Regions from separate parts of the Pandoraea sp. NPDC087047 genome, predicted to be linked through region 2. Evidence: predicted binding sites of a transcription regulator. Region 2 holds the regulator's gene; each other region holds the start of a gene.
The links. The regulator HrcA, encoded in region 2, represses chaperone genes, less so after heat shock. The targets are predictions, from matches to a motif close to TTAGCACTCNNNNNNNNNGAGTGCTAA.
Positions count from the first base shown of each region.

Region 1 (5,110 bases), on a different contig from region 2:
TTTCGCCTGGCTGCTGCACCGGGTGTTCCCGTGGTATGGCGCGCAGGCAAAGCGATGAACGTCAAAGCCGATCTGATCCTGCACAGCGGGCACGTTCTGACCATGGAGCCCGGCGCAGCGCCGGCGCAGGCCATCGCCATCGCGGGCGAGCGCATCGTTGCGGTGGGGCTCGATGAGCACGTTCTCTCCCAGTCGAAAACGCCGGGGACGAAGCTCGTGAACCTGGCCGGGCGGACGGTCATCCCGGGTGTTATCGATGCGCATGCCCACATGGAGCGAGAGGGCCTGAAGACGCTACGCCCGTCCCTGGCCCACGCGCAGACGATTTCGGATGTGCTCGACGTCATACGCAGGGAAGTCGCGCGCACCCCCAAGGGCGAGTGGATCATCACCATGCCCGTCGGCCAGCCGCCGTTCTATTTCGGTGGCCCGAGCACGCTGGCGGAAAATCGCATGCCGGACCGTCACGAACTGGACGCCGTCGCCCCCGATCATCCTGTCTACATTCCGGGACTCTTCGGTAACTGGGGCGTACCGCCGGGCTACAGTGCGCTCAACTCGCTCGCCCTCGCGCGCAACGGCATTCACGCCGACACCTGCCCCGATTGTGAGGGCATCGACATCGAGATCGGTGCCGACGGCCAGCCGAGCGGGATCATCGTGGAGACCAACAAGCGCCCGCTCATCGAATTCGCCGTCCTCACGCAAGTCCCTCCGTTCGATTTTGCGGACCGGCTCGAAGGGTTGCGCCGCTCGTTGCCGCTGTACCACGCGTTCGGCACGACCAGCGTGTATGAGGGGCACGGATCTGCGCCGCAGACCATCGCCGTCTACCGTGCGCTGTGGGAGGCGGGTGAACTGACGATGCGTACACGCCTGTGCGTGAGTCCGACGTGGAACGACGCAGCACAGGCGCGTCTGGCCATGCGCGACTGGCTGTCGTTTGCGCGCGGAAAAGGGCTGGGCGATCCCTGGTTTGCCGTCTCGGGCGTGTTCATCGGGCTGGGCGGCTCTGCAGCGACCGCACGCGCTGTGCGCAAAGTGCTGCCCAACACCGGATGGTCTGGATTCGTCGAGTGGGCCAATCGCATCGAGGACTTTCGCGATTACGCATGGCTTGCCGCCGAGTTCGACCTGCGCGTGCACAGCGTGGTGATCGACCGATTGAGCGAGGTGCTGGACGTCTTCGAGGCCATCGACAAACGCTTCGCCCTCGCGCAGCGGCGCTGGGTGGTGGAGCACGTGGGGCGCGTCGAACCGTCAGATTTGCCACGTATCCGACGGCTTGGCCTGCGTGTGACAACGATCCCGTTCTACATGCTTTGGAAAAACGGGGCGTCACGCCTTGCCGAAGCGCACGACGGTAACCGGTTCGTTCCGCAGCGCACCTTGCTCGAGGCCGGTATCGACGTCGCGTCGGGCAGCGACAATATTCCCGTCAGCCCGTTCAGCGCGGTTTGGGCAAGTGTGGTTCGTGCGGAGCGCACGACAGGGGCAGTCATCGGCGCGGACCAGCGGCTCACGCGCACACAGGCGATCGAGACGATTACCCGCAATGGTGCGTACCTGAGCTTCGAGGAAGCGGACAAAGGGACGCTCGCCCCCGGCAAATGGGCGGATCTGGCGGTCCTGAGTGCGAATCCGCTGGCGATTCCCGAGGCCGATCTGCTGACGCTGCAATCGGCGCTGACGCTGGTAGGCGGCCGGGAAGTACATCGCGCAAATGAGGATCGCGCGGCGCCCTAATCCCGGGCGGTTATGCGTAATTGCGTTCGATGTCGACGCGCCTGCCCGGCGCGTTGCCCGACTCGCTGCGCGAACGGGCCTGGGTGATATTGCTGAACGGCGGCAAGTCCTGCGTGAGCCAGACATTGCCGCCGATCACCGAGCCTTGACCGATGGTCACACGTCCGAGAATGGTTGCCCCGGCATAGATGACAACGTTGTCTTCCACGATAGGGTGGCGCGCAAGCCCCTTGCGCGGGTGCCCGTCGTCGTCTGCCGGAAAGCGCTTTGCGCCGAGCGTGACGGCCTGATAGACGCGTACACGCTGCCCCAGGATGGCGGTCTCGCCGATGACCACGCCGGTGCCGTGATCGATGAAGAATCCCGCGCCGATCTGTGCGCCGGGGTGAATGTCGATGCCCGTCTCCGAATGCGCCTGCTCGGCAATGATCCGGGCCAGCAAGGGCAGATCGAGCCGGTACAGCTCATGCGCGAGCCGGTGATGAATCATCGCCAGAATGCCTGGATAGCAGAGCAGAACTTCGTCCACGCTGCCGGCAGCGGGATCTCCCTGATAAGCCGCGATGACGTCGCAATCGAGCAGGTCGCGGATCTCCGGCAGACGGTAAGCAAACTGCTGAATGGCAACATGTACACGCGCTTCGACGACTGACGTATCCGCCGCTTCGTCATGCCGATCCTTGTAACGCCATTCCAGCGTCGCCTGCTCGGCCAACTGCGCGAGCGCGGTTGCCAGCGCGTGACCGACGTAATAGTTCTCGCCAGCGTGCAGCAGCTCGTGCGGCCCCAGACGCATCGGATATAGCACGCCCTTCAGAAGATTCACGATCTCCGCCAGACGCTCGCGCGATGGCAGGTCCCGGCTTCCCGCTTCGAGCAAGCGTCGCTGTGCTTCACGCCAGCGCACCCGCGAGGACTGCAACGACGACACCACATTCTCGATCTCGAACACTGCCACGAATGAAAACTCCTGTTGGGCCGGACATGGTCAGGCCCGGCGTCAGAAGGTCGCAAAGTAGCCGGTGCCCTCACTTGCGTCAACGAAGCAAATCGGCTTTTCATAGCATCGCTTGCGATATGAGAAGCGCAGTCGTTTCGTGCATATCGATCCGAGAATCGGTTATTGGATCGCACTGCCGTGCCATTTCTATACTGCCAACCGGTCTGGCACTCGACAAACGAGAGTGCCAACGTCAAGAGAGAAATCAGACTCACAAGGGAAATGTCATGAGCCTTCGTCCACTACAGGACCGCGTCATCGTCAAACGCCTCGATCAGGAAACCAAGACGGCTTCCGGAATCGTGCTGCCGGATAGCGCCGCAGAAAAGCCCGATCAGGGGGAAATCGTTGCTGTCGGCCCGGGCCGGCGAGACAAGGATGGCCGTCATATCGAACTCGACGTCAAGATCGGCGACCGGGTGCTGTTCGCAAAGTACGGCGGTCAGGCGGTGAAAGTCGACGGTAACGAACTCCTGGTCCTGCGCGAAGAAGACATCGTCGCGGTGATCGGCTAACGCAATCGCTTCTCAAAACTATCGAGGCTAGGAAACCATGGCAGCCAAAGACATCGTGTTGCGCGACGCCGCACGTACGAAACTCGTAGAGGGCGTGAACATTCTCGCCGATGCGGTGAAAGTGACGCTCGGTCCGAAAGGTCGCAATGTCGTGCTCGAACGCAGCTTCGGTGCGCCCGTCGTGACCAAGGATGGGGTATCGGTCGCGAAGGAAATCGAACTCGCGGACAAGTTGCAGAACATCGGCGCCCAACTGGTCAAGGAAGTCGCATCGAAGACGAGCGATCTGGCCGGTGACGGCACGACCACGGCTACCGTTCTGGCGCAGGCCATCGTCCGTGAAGGTCAGAAGTACGTAGCGGCGGGGCTCAACCCGCTGGACATCAAGCGCGGCATCGACCGTGCCGTCGTGGTCGCCGTCGAGGCGCTGCGCGGCATCAGCAAACCGACCACCACCAGCAAGGAAATCGCACAGGTCGCCACCATCTCGGCTAACGGCGAAGAGTCGATCGGCCAGCGCATCGCCGAGGCGATCGATCGCGTTGGCAAGGAAGGCGTGATCACGGTGGAAGATGGCAAGTCGCTCGCCGATGAACTCGATGTGGTCGAAGGCCTTCAGTTCGATCGCGGCTACCTCTCGCCCTACTTCGTCAACGATGCGGAGAAGCAGATTGCGGTGCTTGAGTCGCCCTATGTGCTGCTGCACGACAAGAAGATCAGCAATATTCGCGAACTGCTGCCGCTGCTCGAGCAAGTGGCCAAGGCCGGCCGTCCGCTGCTCATCATTGCGGAAGACGTGGAAGGCGAGGCGCTCGCCACGCTGGTCGTCAACAACATCCGCGGCATTCTCAAGACCGTTGCCGTGAAGGCCCCGGGCTTTGGCGATCGCCGACGCGCGTTGCTCGAGGACATTGCCATCCTCACGGGTGGTCAGGTCATTGCAGAAGAAACGGGGCTGTCGCTCGAAAAGGCGACGTTGGCCGAGCTGGGCCAGGCCAAGCGTATCGAAGTGGGCAAGGAAAACACGACCGTGATCGATGGCGCGGGCGAGTCCGCCAACATTCAGGCGCGCGTTAAGCAGATTCGCGTGCAGATCGAAGGGGCGACCTCCGATTACGACCGCGAGAAACTGCAGGAGCGCGTGGCGAAGCTCGCCGGCGGCGTGGCTGTCATCAAGGTGGGCGGCGCGACCGAGATTGAAGTCAAGGAGAAAAAGGACCGGGTCGACGACGCGCTGCACGCAACGCGCGCGGCCGTCGAGGAAGGCATTGTGCCCGGCGGGGGTGTGGCGTTGATTCGCGTGCGCGAGAGCGTGCGGGAGGTGCGCGGGGCCAACGCCGACCAGGACGCCGGGATCAAGATCGTGCTGCGCGCACTTGAAGAACCGCTGCGTCAGATCGTGGCGAATGCGGGCGATGAACCGAGCGTTGTCGTGGCCAAGGTCGCACAAGGCACGGGCAATTTCGGTTACAACGCGGCCATTGGCGAATATGGCGATCTGGTGGAGCTTGGCGTGCTCGATCCGACCAAAGTCACCCGTACGGCCTTGCAGAATGCCGCGTCGGTGGCGGGTCTGCTGCTCACCACAGATGCCACGGTTGTCGAAGCGCCCAAGGCGGCCAACCCGGCCCCGGCAGGTGCCGCGGGTGGTCCGGGCGGCGCCGGGTTCGACTTCTAAGACGAACGCCAGAGCGAACGCACTGGCGCACAAATAAGCCGGAGGGCCCCATTCAGACTGACACGGGGCCCTCCGGTTTTGATATCAGCCGACGCAATGAGGCCATGCCTCAAATGTACCGGCAGGTAGCCTCAATAGCGACGAGCGGACAGGCGTCTGACCACATCCACG
Region 1 covers NZ_JBIUZU010000001.1:290,413-295,522, forward strand. Annotated here, with positions in the region: gene ACIPHM_RS01175 (ABC transporter permease) at 1-58, shown strand, start outside; gene ACIPHM_RS01180 (amidohydrolase) at 55-1,746, shown strand; gene epsC (serine O-acetyltransferase EpsC) at 1,757-2,704, opposite strand; gene groES (co-chaperone GroES) at 2,974-3,261, shown strand; gene groL (chaperonin GroEL) at 3,299-4,939, shown strand; gene ACIPHM_RS01200 (family 2A encapsulin nanocompartment cargo protein cysteine desulfurase) at 5,071-5,110, opposite strand, start outside.
Region 1: the regulator HrcA is predicted to act here: its motif matches at 2,911-2,937, upstream of groES (co-chaperone GroES).

Region 2 (5,110 bases):
GGATGGTGCGCTGCGCTCGGATGCTCTGCCTCGTGCGCCGGGGGGCGCGCGCCTTCCGGTTTGTTCTCACGCGACGCGGGCTGCGAGTGCTCCTGAGGATGCGGATGCTCCTGCGGCTGCGGACGCGGTTGCGCGTGCTCCGGCTGGGGCTGGGGCCTCGGCGCCGCTTGCGGACGTTCGACATGCGGCTCCGGACGCGGCTGCGCATGCTCAACCTGCGGCTGTGGCTGCGGACGCGATTGCTGCGGTTCCTGACGCTGTTGCAGCTGCGGCTGTGGCTGCGACTGCCACTGCTGCGGACGACGCGCGGGTTCAGCGGCCTCCGGCTGCGTGCGCTGCGGCGCCGGCGCAGTCTGTCCGCCGCGTGTTTCCGGCGGCGTCACAGGCGGTTGCGGCGACTGGCGACGCATCTGCATCTCACGCTGTGCGGCCTCATGCCCCGGCTGAGGCATCGCCTGCGAGGCTTCGCCGCGCACGAACGGTTGTCCCGCGCCGTTCCCCCCAGGCGGATGCGGCACGCCGGGTTGCCCCGGCACTCCGGCATGTCCCGGCACACCCGCAACACCCGGCACCCCCGGTGCGCCATGCATCGGCGGGACGGCCCCCGTTGCGGGCAGACCACCGTGCGCAGGCGTTGCACCGGTGGCACCCAATGCCGGTCTTGCAGGCGTCGCGCCATTCACACCGATCGGCGCGCCGACCGGCCCGTGCGTGCCGACAACGGTCACGCGCGGGGCGACACGCGTCTGCGCATTCGGCGCCCCGGCTCCAGCGTTACGGACTTGCTGCGCGTTCTGACCGAACACCAGCGGCGCGCCCCCGGCGTTAGGCACGGCGTGCAAGTGACTCGTCAGTTCGCGCGAGGGCGCCAGGCGAGCGATCGGCGCCCGCGTGGCCAGCACCTGCCGGTTGAACACGCCCGCCGGAGGCGCACCCGCCGCCGGACGGCTACCGCCCAGCACGCTCTGCTGCACCGGCGCGACACCCGGCGTATTGCCCACACGCCACGTCTGAGCGCCGCCGCGCGGGGCGGCCAGAGCGACCGGTGCGCCAACGGCACGGCCCTGCACGAAGGCTTGCGCAGGCATCGTCGACACAGCGCCACGTACGTTCCGATTCACGTAGACGTTATTGACGTTGATGTTGTTCGTGACGTTGTTGGTGATATTGGTCGTGCGAACCACCGTCGAGCGATTGATGTTGGTGATGTACGACGAACTGGCGTGATAGGCCGGACGATACGGATCGTGCGGTCCGAGCGCGAACCAGGCCAGCCCCACGCCGCCTGCCGCGAACGCCACGCCCCATTGATTGCCGCCACCGCCGCCACCGACCCAGCCGACCAGCGCCGGGGCATATACCGGACGCACCGCGACAGGCCCCGGCACCCAGCACCAGCGCGTGTCCACATAAGCCCAGCGGCCGTAGTGATAAGGCGCGAAGCCCCACGGCGCGTCATCGACCCAGGTCCAGCCCCACGGATCGACCCAAACCCAATGGCCCGTGCGATAAGGCGCCCAGCCCGACGGCATGTTCGACGGCACCCACACCGCGCCATAGGTCGGCGTGTCCTGCCACGAGCCGTAGTCGTCCAGACTTTCGAAACCGGTCATGTCACGCGGCACGTACCGCGCCGAGACGGAAGCGTCTTCACGGGCGTCGCGCTCACGCATCCATTGATCGAAAACGTCGGCCACGAGCGGGCCGGTCTGTTGCTGCGTCAGGTTCTGGCCGACGAACGCCACGCGCTGCCCCTGTTGCAGCGGCACCGACGCGCCCTGCCCGTAAGCCGTGCCCGCGCCGCGCCAGACACTCACCGTCGTCACCCCGTTCGGATCAACATCGAGGCGATATTCACCGGCCTGTTGAGGCACGAACGCCAGATTCGGCGTGTCGATCTCGTAGGGCTGGTTCGGATCGAGGCTGCGCAGGCGCACGCCCACCGTGCCCTGCGTTACGTTCAGTTGCACATTCTGATCAGTCACTGCGGAGAGCGTGAGACTCGTCGACGCGCCCATGCGCACCGCCGTACCGCCAACGTGCATTTCGGCACGGCTGTTGCGGTCGACCCAGACGGCGTCGCCCGTGGTGAGCGGCCGGTTGCGGTCCGCGTAGCGCCAGTCGCTGGTGCCCGCGGGCGCGTAGGTGACGGTGCCGTCGAACTCACTCAGACGCGCCACCCGCCCCGGTGGATCGGCACTCTGCGCTTGCGCCAGCGCGGGCATGGCCACCGCACCGACGACGCCGAGCGCCAGCCCGGCGCCAAGAGAGCGGACCATCGTCCGCCAGGAATTCAGGGATTTCATAAACACTCCGGGCCCTTTCGATGAGCACGCCGTGCGTGGCTTCGCTATTGCTGCCTGGCGCCACCTTGTTGTTCTGTCCGAATCCTCCGGCGAGCGTTCTGATTCAGAACTACGACCACCTCGCCGCAAGTGACACCTCGAGCGTAAGCCTGCCGAGTGTGACAGCGTGTAAAGGAATGCTACGGGTTTGTAACCGAATGCGCCAACGAGGGTGCGAAGGCGGTGTCCCGGCTTCTCCGGGCACATCGATCAGTGATGGCTGAGCGCGTTGGAGAGCAGCTTGGCCGTGATGTCGACGATCGGGATCACGCGCTCGTAGGCCATGCGCGTCGGTCCGATCACACCGAGCGTGCCCACGACTTCGCCGTCCACCTCGTACGGCGCGGTGACGACCGTCATCTCCTCGATGGGCACGAGGCTCGATTCGCCGCCGATGAAGATCTGCACGCCCTGGGCGCGGCTGGAGACGTCGAGCAGTTGCAGCAGGCCGGTCTTGGACTCGAACACATCGAACAGCTTGCGCAGCCGCTCCATGTTCGACGACAGGTCTTCCACGCCCAACAGGTTGCGCTCGCCCGAGATCAACACGCTCTCACGCGTGGTGTCGGCCATGGCGTCGCTGCCCGCCTGCACCGCCGCCTGCATGAGCGCGCTCATGTCCGAGCGCAGCGCGTCGAGTTCGCCGCGCAAGTAAGTGCGCACGTCGTCGAAGCTGTGGCCGCCGAAGTTGGCGTTCAGATAATTCGCCGCCTCGACCAGTTGCGACGGGGAATGATCCTTTTCCGTCAGGATGATGCGGTTCTGCACGTCGCCGTCGGGCGTAACGATGATGAGCAGCACGCGCTTGTCGGACAGACGCAGGAATTCGATCTGGCGGAACGTCTGGCTGCGGCGCGGCGTGAGCACCACGCCCGCGAACTGCGACAGATGCGAGAGCACCTGCGCTGCCGAGGCGATCAGTTGCTGCGGGCCGGCCGGTTGCAGGCTCGTCTGCACCTGCGAGGCCAGATGGTGCACGGCCTCCTCCAGCGGGCGCACCGCCAGCATGGTGTCGACGAACAGGCGGTAAGCGCGCGGCGTGGGCACGCGACCGGCGGATGTATGCGGGCTGGCCACGAAACCGTGAGCTTCGAGATCGGCCATCACATTACGGATCGTCGCCGGCGACAGATCGAGGCCCGAGTAACGCGAAAGCGTGCGCGAACCGACCGGCTGGCCATCGGCGATGTACCGTTCGATCAGGGTTTTGAGGAGAGTTTGCGCACGTTGATCTAGCATGGCAAAAATTGTAACGCGAAATGTAGGCACGCGGCGCGCGGCAAACCCCAACGCGCAAACCGTTGCAGGCCTTGCGTGCCGATGGTTGCTGTCATCGACTTATGGTGTAATGGCGGCATGAAAACTGGGAGCCCCTTCAAGACCGTGGCGCTCGTCGGGAAGTACCATGCCGACGGCGTTGCCGAACCCCTGCTCACGCTCGCGGCATGTATTGCCCAGCGCGGGCATCACGTCGTCTTCGAGCGCGATACTGCGCACAACATTGGCGCAGGCGCCGATCCGTACACCCCTCTCGATATCCAGGAAATCGCCACGCAGGCCGACGTCGCCGTCGTGGTCGGCGGCGACGGCACGATGCTCGGTGTCGGCCGCCAGCTGGCCTCCTCGAAGGTGCCGCTCATCGGCGTGAACCACGGACGTGTCGGTTTCATTACCGACATTCCGCTCGACGAGATGCGTCAGGTCGTGCCGGCCATGCTCGAAGGACACTTCGAGGCCGAACAGCGCACGCTGCTTTCCGCGCGCATCGAGCGCGACAGCGAGACGCTGTTCGAAACGCTCGCGTTCAACGACGTGGTCGTGAATCGCTCGGGCATCTCGGGAATGGTCGAGCTGCGCGTCGATGTCGACGGCCGCTTCATGTACAAGCAGCGCTCGGACGGCCTGATCGTCGCCACGCCCACCGGCTCGACGGCCTACGCCCTCTCGGCGACCGGCCCGATCCTGCATCCGCGTCTGGGCGGCGTGGTACTCGTGCCGATTGCCCCGCACGCGCTGTCGAACCGCCCGATCGTCCTGCCGGATTCGAGCGATATCGTCATCACCATCACCCGCGGGCGCGAAGTCGGCGCCAACTTCGACATGCAGTCGTTTGCCGAACTGCGCCCGGGCGACAAGATTCTGGTGGGCCGTTCCGAGCATCAGGTGACGTTTTTGCACCCGGTCGGCTACAACTACTACGCGACGCTGCGCCGCAAGTTGCATTGGAACGAGCATATCTCCGACGAAGATACGCCGCAGAACTGACTTCACGCCTCACCCGACATCCCATGCTACGCAGTCTCTCGATTCGCGATTTCGTGATCGTCGATCGTCTCGATCTGGAATTCTCCGCGGGCTTCACCGTCTTCTCGGGGGAAACCGGCGCAGGCAAATCGATTCTGATCGACGCGCTGGCGCTCGCCATGGGCGAGCGCGGCGACACCAGCATGGTGCGCAACGGGCAGTCGCGCGCCGACATCACCGCTGAGTTCGCCGCGGACGCCGAAGCGCGTCCCGACCTCGAAGCCTGGCTGCAGGCCCAGGCGCTCACGCTCGAAGAGCATGGCGGCGTGCTGCTGCGCCGCGTGCTCGACGCCGGCGGACGCTCGCGCGCCTTCATCAACGGCACGCCCGCCACGCTCACGCAAATGCGCGAACTCGGCGAGATGCTCGTCGACATTCACGGACAGCACGCGCACCAGCAACTGCTGCGTCCCGACGCGCAGCGCCGCCTGCTCGACTCGCACGCGGGCGCCACCGGGCTT
Region 2 covers NZ_JBIUZU010000005.1:198,603-203,712, reverse strand. Annotated here, with positions in the region: gene ACIPHM_RS11165 (DUF6600 domain-containing protein) at 1-2,306, opposite strand, end outside; gene hrcA (heat-inducible transcriptional repressor HrcA) at 2,556-3,584, opposite strand; gene ACIPHM_RS11155 (NAD kinase) at 3,666-4,610, shown strand; gene recN (DNA repair protein RecN) at 4,634-5,110, shown strand, end outside.

Region 3 (5,110 bases), on a different contig from region 2:
TCGGCACGCACGCCATCTTCGCGGCGCTCGGGCACAACGCCTGCCGCTCGGCGGCTGAGGCGGAAACGGCATTGAACAGCCGTCGTGTCGCCTACTTGCCCATCGCGGCGCTTTCGCCCGCGTTGGAGCGACTGCTCGAGATGCGCGCGGCATTGGGGGTGCGCAACTCGGGCCATACCGTCGTGAAGCTCTTGCAGCCGTTTGCCGGCCCGGCGCTGCGGCTTGTGAACTACACGCATCCGGAATATCGGGAGACATTGAGTGAGATGTTTGCCGACGACGCCAATAGCGCGGCACCGGGCGTGTTACTGGCGCGTGGCACGGAAGGCGAACCGGTCGCGGACGCCCGCCGTCAGACCGCCATCGATGGCTTTTCGGATGGCCGCTACACGTTGTGGCAAGCGGCGGAAGAAGGCACCACGGGCGTCCCCCCGACGCTCCCCGCCGCCGACGCCCCGGCTACCGCCCGATGGATCGAAGCCGTGCTCGCGGGAGACGTTGCAGTGCCCGCCCCCATCGCCCGGCAGGTCGAGGTGATACGTCAGGCGCTGGGGGGGAGGGGCTGATCGGACGGATTGCCCCGGCCGGTGTCGACGATCATTAGGACGCAATATGCCCGCACCACTGGCGAACTCGTCCGAATTTCGTCGAAAAGCACGAATTCAAGCAATAAACATGGTTTTTTCGGAACATTCCATTCCGAAACCCATCAAATCGTCTGTTTTGGGAAGACGCCCGATGAGGACCGGGCGTGGTGAGGATCAGCGGGGGTGGCAAACGACTTAGTCGGCCGACGCCATGCGGGTCGCCTGCCACGAGATCACGCGCCAGGCTTCGGACAGGAGTTTGTGAACCGCGGTGTAGGTCATTTGCGAGGCAAGCGAGCCGGTTGCCGTTTCCAGCTCCACTTTCAGCTTGCCGGTAACGACCACGGTGTCGCCGAACTCGCGCAGTTCCTGCGCCTTGGGATCGACATCGATGTCGAGATAACGACGGCGGCCAGAACTGATCGCCTCGAGAAATTCGCGTTTGGTTTCGCGTTTCCCGTTCGAGTGGACGTAGAACAAGTCGTCGGCGAGGAGCTTTTCCAGCTCATCGACGTCGCCTTCCACCATCGCTTCGAAGCGCGCCGATTCGAGTTCTCGTACCGCGTCAATGTGCTTGCCAGCCATGCCGACCTCCCGTCTTCGCCATCACAATACCTTCGCGGCTTGGGTTGCAATTTACACCATCCGAGTCACGTTTGCGCCAGTGACTTCTCCCGTTTCACGGAGGGTGCTGGAAAACCCCGAGAGGGCGGAAACTTCCCGCCCAGCAAGGGTTCTAACGTCTTTAGCACTCATCGAAAGAGAGTGCTAAAATGTTTTCCCAGAGGCTAACTAGGAGTCCGCCAGTTGAGTACTGCCGCCACCAAGCATCCGACGACGCCGGCCACCGGCACGGCGCCGAACTCGCGTGCCCTCGCTATTGCCCCGTCGGCTTTGATGCTGCCGGGCAGTCTGGGCAATATCGACAGCTACATTCAGGCTGTCCATCGCATTCCCCTGCTTTCCGCCGAGGAAGAGCAGTCGCTCGCCAAGCGCCTGCGTGAAAGCGACGACCTTGAAGCCGCCCGTCAGCTCGTGCTCTCGCACCTGCGTCTGGTGGTATCGATCGCGCGCAATTACCTCGGCTACGGCCTGCCGCACGCCGACTTGATTCAGGAAGGCAACATCGGCCTGATGAAAGCCGTCAAGCGCTTCGACCCGACCCAGGGCGTTCGGCTCGTGTCGTACGCCATGCACTGGATCAAGGCCGAAATTCACGAATACGTGCTGCGCAACTGGCGCACGGTCAAGGTCGCCACGACCAAGGCCCAGCGCAAGCTCTTCTTCAATCTGCGCAGCCAGAAGCAAGGCCTCCAGGCATTCACGCCGGAAGAGATCGATCAGGTCGCACGCGATCTGAACGTCAAGCGTGAAGACGTCATCGAGATGGAAACGCGTATGTCGGGCGGCGATATCGCCCTCGAAGGTCACAGCGACGACAGCGACAGCGCGAGCTTCGCCCCCATCGCCTATCTGGCCGACTCCCATCAGGAGCCGACCGCCGTGATCGCCGCACGCGAGCGTGACCATCTGCAAAGCGACGGCCTGCAAACGGCACTCGGCCGTCTCGACGCACGCAGCCGCCGCATTATCGAAGCACGCTGGCTGTCGGTTGCCGACGACGGTAGCGGCGGCGCCACACTGCACGAACTGGCCGACGAATTCGGAGTCTCCGCCGAGCGGATTCGCCAAATTGAAGTCGCCGCCATGAAGAAGATGAAAGGCGCGCTGCAAGCCTACGCATAATGCGTTGATTGGGATGTCCAAGATGGCGTGACACATTGCCACACGACATTTCCTGTCGCCACCTGTCGGAGATGACCGGCAGCCAAGCCCCGTGAAACTCACGGGGTTTTTTTTTAACTTCGAAAGTTCGCAATTGGATTCGTATTGGGCGGCCGAGTCCATCGCAAGCCAGGACTAGCATGGCTTTCCGCCCCGGATTTTGACCGGATACTGGCCAATTTTCTGACCAGTCAAATTGAAATGGGATGCGCCGCAGATGAAAATCCAAAGCACCTTTGACGGTCCCCCCCCCGAATTCGTCACAAACCAGCGAACCTCGAGCGACGCTAACCGCCAGACGCTGACGGTCTTTACAGGTACGGCGAACATCCAGGGCAATAACCATGTGCCCTGAGCGATGAAAAGGGGGCGCTTTTCAATTCATCATTCACTCACGCCAATGAACATCACCCCCCACGCAAACCAATCCCATTACCCTCAAAATAATGATGGTGAGCCGGCCGCCGAACAGGCCGACGGCAAAGAAAACAACAGCACCTCGACCGGAACCGCCGCAAGAAGTCCGGAAATCAATTCGAACAACACAGGCGGGACTCAATCCACGCCGAACAATCCCCCGAGTTCGAATTCGACGCAAAGCACCGCATCCATTCTGGCCGAAATGGATGCAAAAAAATCTGCACCTTCCAATAGCGCGGAACAGTTTCGCTACACGCCGCCGCAAACAAGCACCATCAACATAAACATCGACACGAATGGCGATGTTCAAATTCCAGACTATTCACTGTCCACATCAGACGAAAAAAGAAAAACCAGCCCCAAGACAGAAGATCAAAAACTTGCATATAACAACCTTGCTGCAGCGGCAAAATCGGAGTCATCGGATTCCTCGAAGCTGTTCGACGCCACCAAAAATTTCGTCAAATCAATGGGGCTGGACAATCACGAGGTAATGATTAACATCTCGAATGATGCAGGCACCAAAAAAGAAGTTGATCAATTTACAAAAGCCGCGGTTGGAATTGTTTACACGCCTTACAAAATATACTCCACCTACTCCAGCATAGATGAGGCCAAGAATCTTCTTACAAAAACGGATGTTCTGGACAACGCAAGTGGAAAAATTGAAGTCGGTACGCTAGACAAAGTAAAGGCGAAAATCGGGAAAGCCATATCCGACAACACTCCGGAATCAATAAAGAAATTCGCCAATGATGCTTCAGCCTTAAAGGAAGAAGCATCGAATTGGTATAACAACAATCCGAATGCGAAGATCTTCCTCAAGGCTGGCAACATTGTCTACGGGGCATACAACATCGTAGGCGGAACCATCGATATGTATGATGCGAAGGATCGTGAAGCATTTGCCAACGGTGCGATAAACGTTGCGAGCGGCAGCGTGGCGGTCTTTAGCAGCTTCGCTGAAATCGGTGCGGTTTTCGGCGTGGGCGGGTCCGTGTTGCCCATTGTTTCAGCTTCGGCTGGCGTGGTGGGTTTTGCGCTATTCGCTGCAGGACACGCGATCAACACTGCCTCCATGATCAACGATCAAAATAACATTAAAAAATCCGATCACTCTCATGAAGAGTTCAGCTATGAGTCGGAGCAAGTCAAAAAGGCAGAAATCTATCTTGAAGAAAAGTCCGACAAACTCCCCGGCGAGATAAACAATCTGGAAACGCAGTACGGCATAAAAATCGGAAACGTCTACACCAACAACAACAAATCGGACTACCTCAACTCAGTCAACTCGGATGGAAACAGCTCGCACGGCAAGGAGCCGAATGGATCGAATGCACCAGGCAACGACCACTCAGCATATCTGCATTTGGATTTGAACTCCCGTCAATCGCAGTCTTCCGGCAGAAATGAGAAAGAAGGTGAGGGTTGGCAGGCCGCAAATGGCCAAGAAATCTCAAAGCAATATGGCTATTCTCACAGCACGCTCTTTAGTGGCTCCGCTAACATCGATACGCACACGCAACAAACCGGCTCGCCCTATCTGAAACACGGCGTGGCCGACGGCGAGGGCGCCAACCTCATTGTCATTGACGAGAATGAAGTCACTCCACCCAAAGAGAAAAAATACCCTGTAATTGCCGACACCGACAGGAAAGATTCAACCAACGATGGCCATCAGATGGTGCGAAAGCAATTCGACACTTATTTCAATTACCGTGCGAATTCCGAGTACACTCCGTACCCTCGTTCCCGACAGGGGCAATCCAAGGCTGGCGTAGCTGCGGACAATGTCTTTACCAATACCATCAATTACGCAATAGACGCTTACAGCAAAAATCCAGAAAAATCAGCACTCCCACCCGTGCCGCAGTCCGACGACCCCAACGAATGGTGGAAGTTCTTTGTGGACACTTCAAATCTCAATAGCAAGAACGGAAAGACGATACACGCCAACGATTTGAAAACAGTTCACAACCTGACACGGAATGAGCGCATGGAGGGAATGAAATCTGCGATACAGTGGACGAATAAAAATCGAAACATCAATATTGCGGAAAACAACCACCTCGCAAGAACGGAAACGGGGCGATTCCTTCGCGACGTAATTCGAACGGATATCGCTAGCCGAGACGGCAATAAACTTCGGGAACGCGCCCCCGGAGAAAGCGCACGCTCGTATGTTGACGGGTCTATCCAGGACTTGAGCGATCGAGGGCATGTTTCGGATGCGTGGGCGAAAACTCAGCGTGAGAATCTGAGCAGGATCGGCGACCGGGAGCTTGAGTTGACAATCAAGCCGTCAGTTTTGATGACAT
Region 3 covers NZ_JBIUZU010000003.1:147,728-152,837, reverse strand. Annotated here, with positions in the region: gene ybiB (DNA-binding protein YbiB) at 1-566, shown strand, start outside; gene ACIPHM_RS06245 (nuclear transport factor 2 family protein) at 783-1,172, opposite strand; gene rpoH (RNA polymerase sigma factor RpoH) at 1,395-2,333, shown strand; gene ACIPHM_RS06235 (hypothetical protein) at 2,773-5,110, shown strand, end outside.
Region 3: the regulator HrcA is predicted to act here: its motif matches at 1,333-1,359, upstream of rpoH (RNA polymerase sigma factor RpoH).

Region 4 (5,110 bases), on a different contig from region 2:
TCCTTCATTTCGACTTCGGTCGCAGCACCGACCTTGATCACGGCAACACCGCCGGCCAGCTTGGCCACGCGCTCTTGCAGCTTTTCACGGTCGTAGTCGCTGGTGGCTTCTTCGATCTGGGCACGGATCTGCTTGACGCGCGCTTCGATGTTCGCGGCTTCACCGGCGCCATCGATGATGATGGTGTTTTCCTTGCCGATTTCGATGCGCTTGGCTTGGCCCAGTTCGTTGAGCGTAGCCTTTTCCAGCGTCAGGCCGATTTCTTCGGCGATGACCTGGCCGCCCGTCAGGATGGCGATGTCTTCCAGCATGGCCTTGCGGCGGTCGCCGAAGCCCGGAGCCTTGACGGCGCAGGTCTTCAGAATGCCACGAATGTTGTTGACCACCAGCGTTGCCAGGGCTTCGCCCTCGACGTCTTCAGCGATGATCAGCAGCGGACGGCCAGCCTTGGCGACTTGCTCGAGCACCGGCAGCAGGTCACGGATGTTCGAAACCTTCTTGTCGAACAGCAGAACGAACGGGTTCTCCAGGATCGCGACTTGCTTTTCCGGGGTGTTGATGAAGTACGGCGAGAGGTAGCCGCGGTCGAACTGCATACCTTCGACGACGTCCAGTTCGTCTTGCAGCGACTTGCCGTCTTCGACGGTGATCACGCCTTCCTTGCCGACCTTGTCCATCGCCTTGGCGATGTAGTCACCGATCGAGGTGTCGCTGTTGGCCGAGATCGAGCCGACTTGAGCGATTTCCTTGTTCGTCGTGCACGGCTTGCTGATCTTGCGCAGTTCTTCGATGGCGGCAGTAACGGCCTTGTCGATACCACGCTTGAGGTCCATCGGGTTCATGCCCGAGGCGACGAACTTCATGCCTTCGCGAACGATCGACTGCGCCAGCACCGTTGCGGTGGTGGTGCCGTCGCCGGCGTTGTCGCTGGTCTTGGAAGCCACTTCCTTGACCATTTGCGCGCCCATGTTCTGGAGCTTGTCCTTGAGTTCGATTTCCTTGGCGACCGACACACCGTCCTTGGTCACGGTCGGGCCGCCGAAGCTGCGCTCGAGCACAACGTTACGGCCCTTCGGGCCCAGGGTCACCTTGACTGCGTTCGCGAGGATGTTGACACCCTCAACCATCTTGGAACGAGCGGCATCGCCGAAAACGACTTCTTTAGCTGCCATTGCATTAACTCCTTGAATACTTTACGTAGATGTCCGGGGGAGACAGACTTAGGCGGCCACGACGGCCATGATGTCTTCTTCGCGCATGACCAGCAGTTCCTGGCCATCGACCTTCACGGCCTGGCCGGCGTACTTGCCGAACAGAACGCGGTCACCCACCTTCACGTCGAGTGCGATCAACTTACCTTGATCATCGCGCTTGCCCGGGCCGACGGCCAGGATCTCGCCCTGGTCCGGCTTTTCGGCAGCAGCGTCCGGAATCACGATGCCCGAAGCGGTCTTCGTTTCGTTATCCAGGCGCTTGACAATAACGCGGTCATGCAAGGGACGAAGGTTCATTACAAGCTCCTCTTTCTCTCAGTGAGATCGTCAAAACTAAATATGCAATCATTTGCATATCTGGTGAATTCATGGCGTTAGCACTCTGCGCCAACGAGTGCTAATTATAGGGACGAGGTTTTACGATTTCAAGACGCGGGGTTTTCCCGTAGTGAAGTCTTTGCCGAGTCCGACCGCCCCCAGATGCACTTCCGAACTCTCTCGACCACGTCCAGCGCCCCGCAAGATAGCATTGGCACCAAATAAATATACTAAGTATAAGTAAATACTTAGTATTTATTTGGGTCAAATCAACTCATGAAAGCCATTCACTTCCATGCCTTTGGGGGGCCGGAAGTTCTGAAGGTCGTGAGTCTTGCCGCCCCGCACCCCGGACCAGGACAGGTTCGGATCGTCGTCCGTGCGGCCGGCGTGAACACAAGCGACTGGAAAAAGCGTCAGGGTCTGATGGATCAGGGGCTTCCCCAGACGCTGGAGTACGAGGCCGCCGGGATCGTCGACGAGCTCGGTGACGGCGTGACCGACGTTGCCCCAGGCGAGCGTGTCGTCGGGTTTTGCACCGACGGCGCCGCCCAGGCCGAGTTGGCCGTGTTGACGTATTACCGACCGATCCCACCCACGCTCAGTTTCGAGGTCGCCGCCTCGCTGCCTGCGGCAATCGAAACCGCGGCGCATGCCCTGGATCAACTGGGCGTCACTCGCGATGCCTGTCTGCTGATCAATGGCGCCACCGGCAACATCGGCGCCGCCGCCGTTCAACTCGCGCTCACGCGAGGGGCTCGCGTCATCGGCATCGCAAGCGCCGCCAGGCGGGGTGACTTGCGCTCGCTCGGCGCCGAGCCGATCGCGTACGGCGAGGGCATGCCCGATAGCGTCCGGGCGCTGGCGCCTGAAGGTGTGGACTTCGTGCTCGATGTCGCCGGGAATGGCATCCTGCCCGAGCTCATCGCCCTGACAAAGGAAACGCGGCCGGAACGCGTGATCACCGTGGCGGATTTCGATGGCGCGATGCGCCACGGTGTGCGTTTTAGCCGAGGTGACGACGGCCGCGCGCTGTACGTGCTCGCCCGGATTGGCGAGTTGGCGACGTCGGGAAAATTCAGGCTCCCTGCCGTCCGGACTGTCCCGTTCGCTGAAGTCGCACAAGCCCATCGCGTCGGTGAGGCCGGTACTGCCACGGGAAAGCGGGTCCTCACCATGAGCACTTGTCCTGCGCGGGATCAAGCCGGGGAATCGAAATGAGCCGCACGCGTCGCCCCGAAAAATTCGACCCGCCGCGCACCTCGAACGTTAGCCGCCATCACGAAAGCCCCACGCGTATCTCCCACGGAAAATGGCGATGGCTGGCACTCGTCGCGCTGAGCCTTGCCCAACTCATGGACGTGCTGGATAACACCATCGTCAACATCGCCCTGCCCTCCGCGCAGAGCGATCTGGCATTCTCCGCAGACAACCGGCAATGGCTCGTGACGCGCCGCCAGTCGCTATCCCCGCCCCCCTGAGACAGCCACGTCACACAGAGCCGGTACAATCGAGGAAAAACTCCCCCGGCAATCCGCTGCGATGATGTCTGCTTCACCTGCCCGAACTGTCCATTCCATGCTTTCATTCCGACCTGTGCGCGGTGCCCTGGCACTCGCTGCGCTAGCTGCGGTGCTGGCCGGTTGCGCCAGCTCCCGTCCGGGGGTTGCCCCGGCAGACCCGCAAGCGCCGATCGCCTCGACGACGGCCCCCGCGAACTCCACCACGCCCGCGCCTTCCGCCGAGGCGCCGCAGGCGGGCGCACCGCTGCCGTGGTGCGTGCAGACCTCCCTGCGCGAAGAAGACGACCTGATGCGCAACTTCGGCGGCATCCCCGCCGGCGTTCGCAAAATCGAGGAAACGCGCTTCATCGCCAGCTATGACCGCAGCACCGGCAAGGTTGGCCCGCTCGATAACGGCAATCGCTTCGTGATGGAGTTCGACGCGCAGGGCCACCTGCTCGCCAGCACCGATCGCGGCCGCTACGCCTACGACCCCGACGGCCGTCTGCACAGCATCAACGGGGCGCCCGTCGACTGGCAGGACGCCGACACCTGGGTCGTGCGCGCGGCCCGGCATCCGGCATGGAAAGAGCAGGTGCGTCAGGAAGACGGCCGCCTCGAATGGACGCGCAGCATGGTGTCGGGCTCGAACAGCCTGCGCCACCGCCGCCCCGGCACGCTGCAAGCGCGCTTGTTCGATGACGAGTGCTTTGCGCTCTCGCGTCAGTGGGAAGCGCCGAACGAAGCGCGTCAGGTGATCACGGCCGACGGTCGGGCGCGTCCGGCGCCGAAAATAGTGTCGTACCGCACGTTCGCGAGCGTCGAGCGCAAGCCCGACGGTGGCCGCATCGTGCGCGATAACGGCGCCGCGGCCTTCATCGACGGCCAATGGCTGCCGCTCGCGTGGGACAACGAAGTCTCGGAATATTCACCGCACCACGAGCTGGTGCGCGTGACTCGGACAGACGCCGCCACCGGCGAGCACCACGTGTCCGAGTATCACTACAAGTACGACAGCCACGGCAATATCATCCGCGTGGTCATCACCTCGCCCGTTGCCTCCGGCGACAAGTCCGGCGACAGGATCGACCCGTTTGCCAACGTCTTCGTGCGCAAGCTCACCTATTTCGAGACGACGACTGCCGCACCCGTCTCGCCGGCAGTCCCCGCAGCCGCTGCCGGCAACACACTCACGTCGGCAAAGTAAAGCGGAACGTCGCGCCCTGCCCTGCCTGACCGGCCGTATCGACCAACGTGATGCGCCGGTCGTGCAGTTGCAGGATGCGATGCACGATCCGCAACCCCAGCCCGCCCTCGCGACGCGCGCCGCCCACCGTAAAGGGCCGCTCGAAGAGGCCTTCGCGCGCGCTCTCGGGAATGCCCGGTCCGGTATCGCTCACCCGCACCTCGATCTCCATGCCCACCGGTGCCACCGCCACCGTAATCTCTCCGCCGCACGGCGTGTAACGCAGCGCGTTTTCCAGCAGATTCGTAAACACCCGCTCGATCAAGCCAAGGTCGGCCCGCGCCGCCGGGATCTGCGGCGCGAGTTGCGCGCGTAGCGCAACGCCGCGCGATTCGGCGCTCAACTCAAACTTCTGGAAGACGTCCTGAATCAGATCCGTCACGGAGAACGGCTCCGCCTCGGGCTGCACGAAACCATGCTCGAGACGCGCCAGTTCGAACAGCGATTGCGCCAGCGCACCGACCTTGCGGCTCTGATCGAGCGCGATGCCCAGATAGCGCCGCCGCTCGTCGGGCGTGAGCGTAGCGTCCTTGAGCGAGAGTGTTTCCAGATAGCCGTGCAGCGACGAGAGCGGCGTACGCAGATCGTGCGAGATATTGGCGATGAGTTCGCGCCGCTCCTGATCCTGACGCGTCAGCGTTCGCCATTGCGTCCCCAACCGCTCGACCATCTGACGGAAAGCACGCTCCAGCACCATAATTTCGTCGTTCGGACGCGCCTGCCGCGACGCCGTCTCTTCGGCCGAGGGCGTCGATGAAATGGATACCGCAGGCAACGGCGTCGGCGCGGCATCGATGTCGAATTCGCGCACGGTATCCGTCAGGTGCCGC
Region 4 covers NZ_JBIUZU010000007.1:34,441-39,550, reverse strand. Annotated here, with positions in the region: gene groL (chaperonin GroEL) at 1-1,172, opposite strand, end outside; gene groES (co-chaperone GroES) at 1,221-1,511, opposite strand; gene ACIPHM_RS14535 (NADP-dependent oxidoreductase) at 1,809-2,753, shown strand; gene ACIPHM_RS14530 (MFS transporter) at 2,750-3,013, shown strand; gene ACIPHM_RS14525 (hypothetical protein) at 3,111-4,241, shown strand; gene ACIPHM_RS14520 (sensor histidine kinase) at 4,225-5,110, opposite strand, start outside.
Region 4: the regulator HrcA is predicted to act here: its motif matches at 1,589-1,615, upstream of groES (co-chaperone GroES).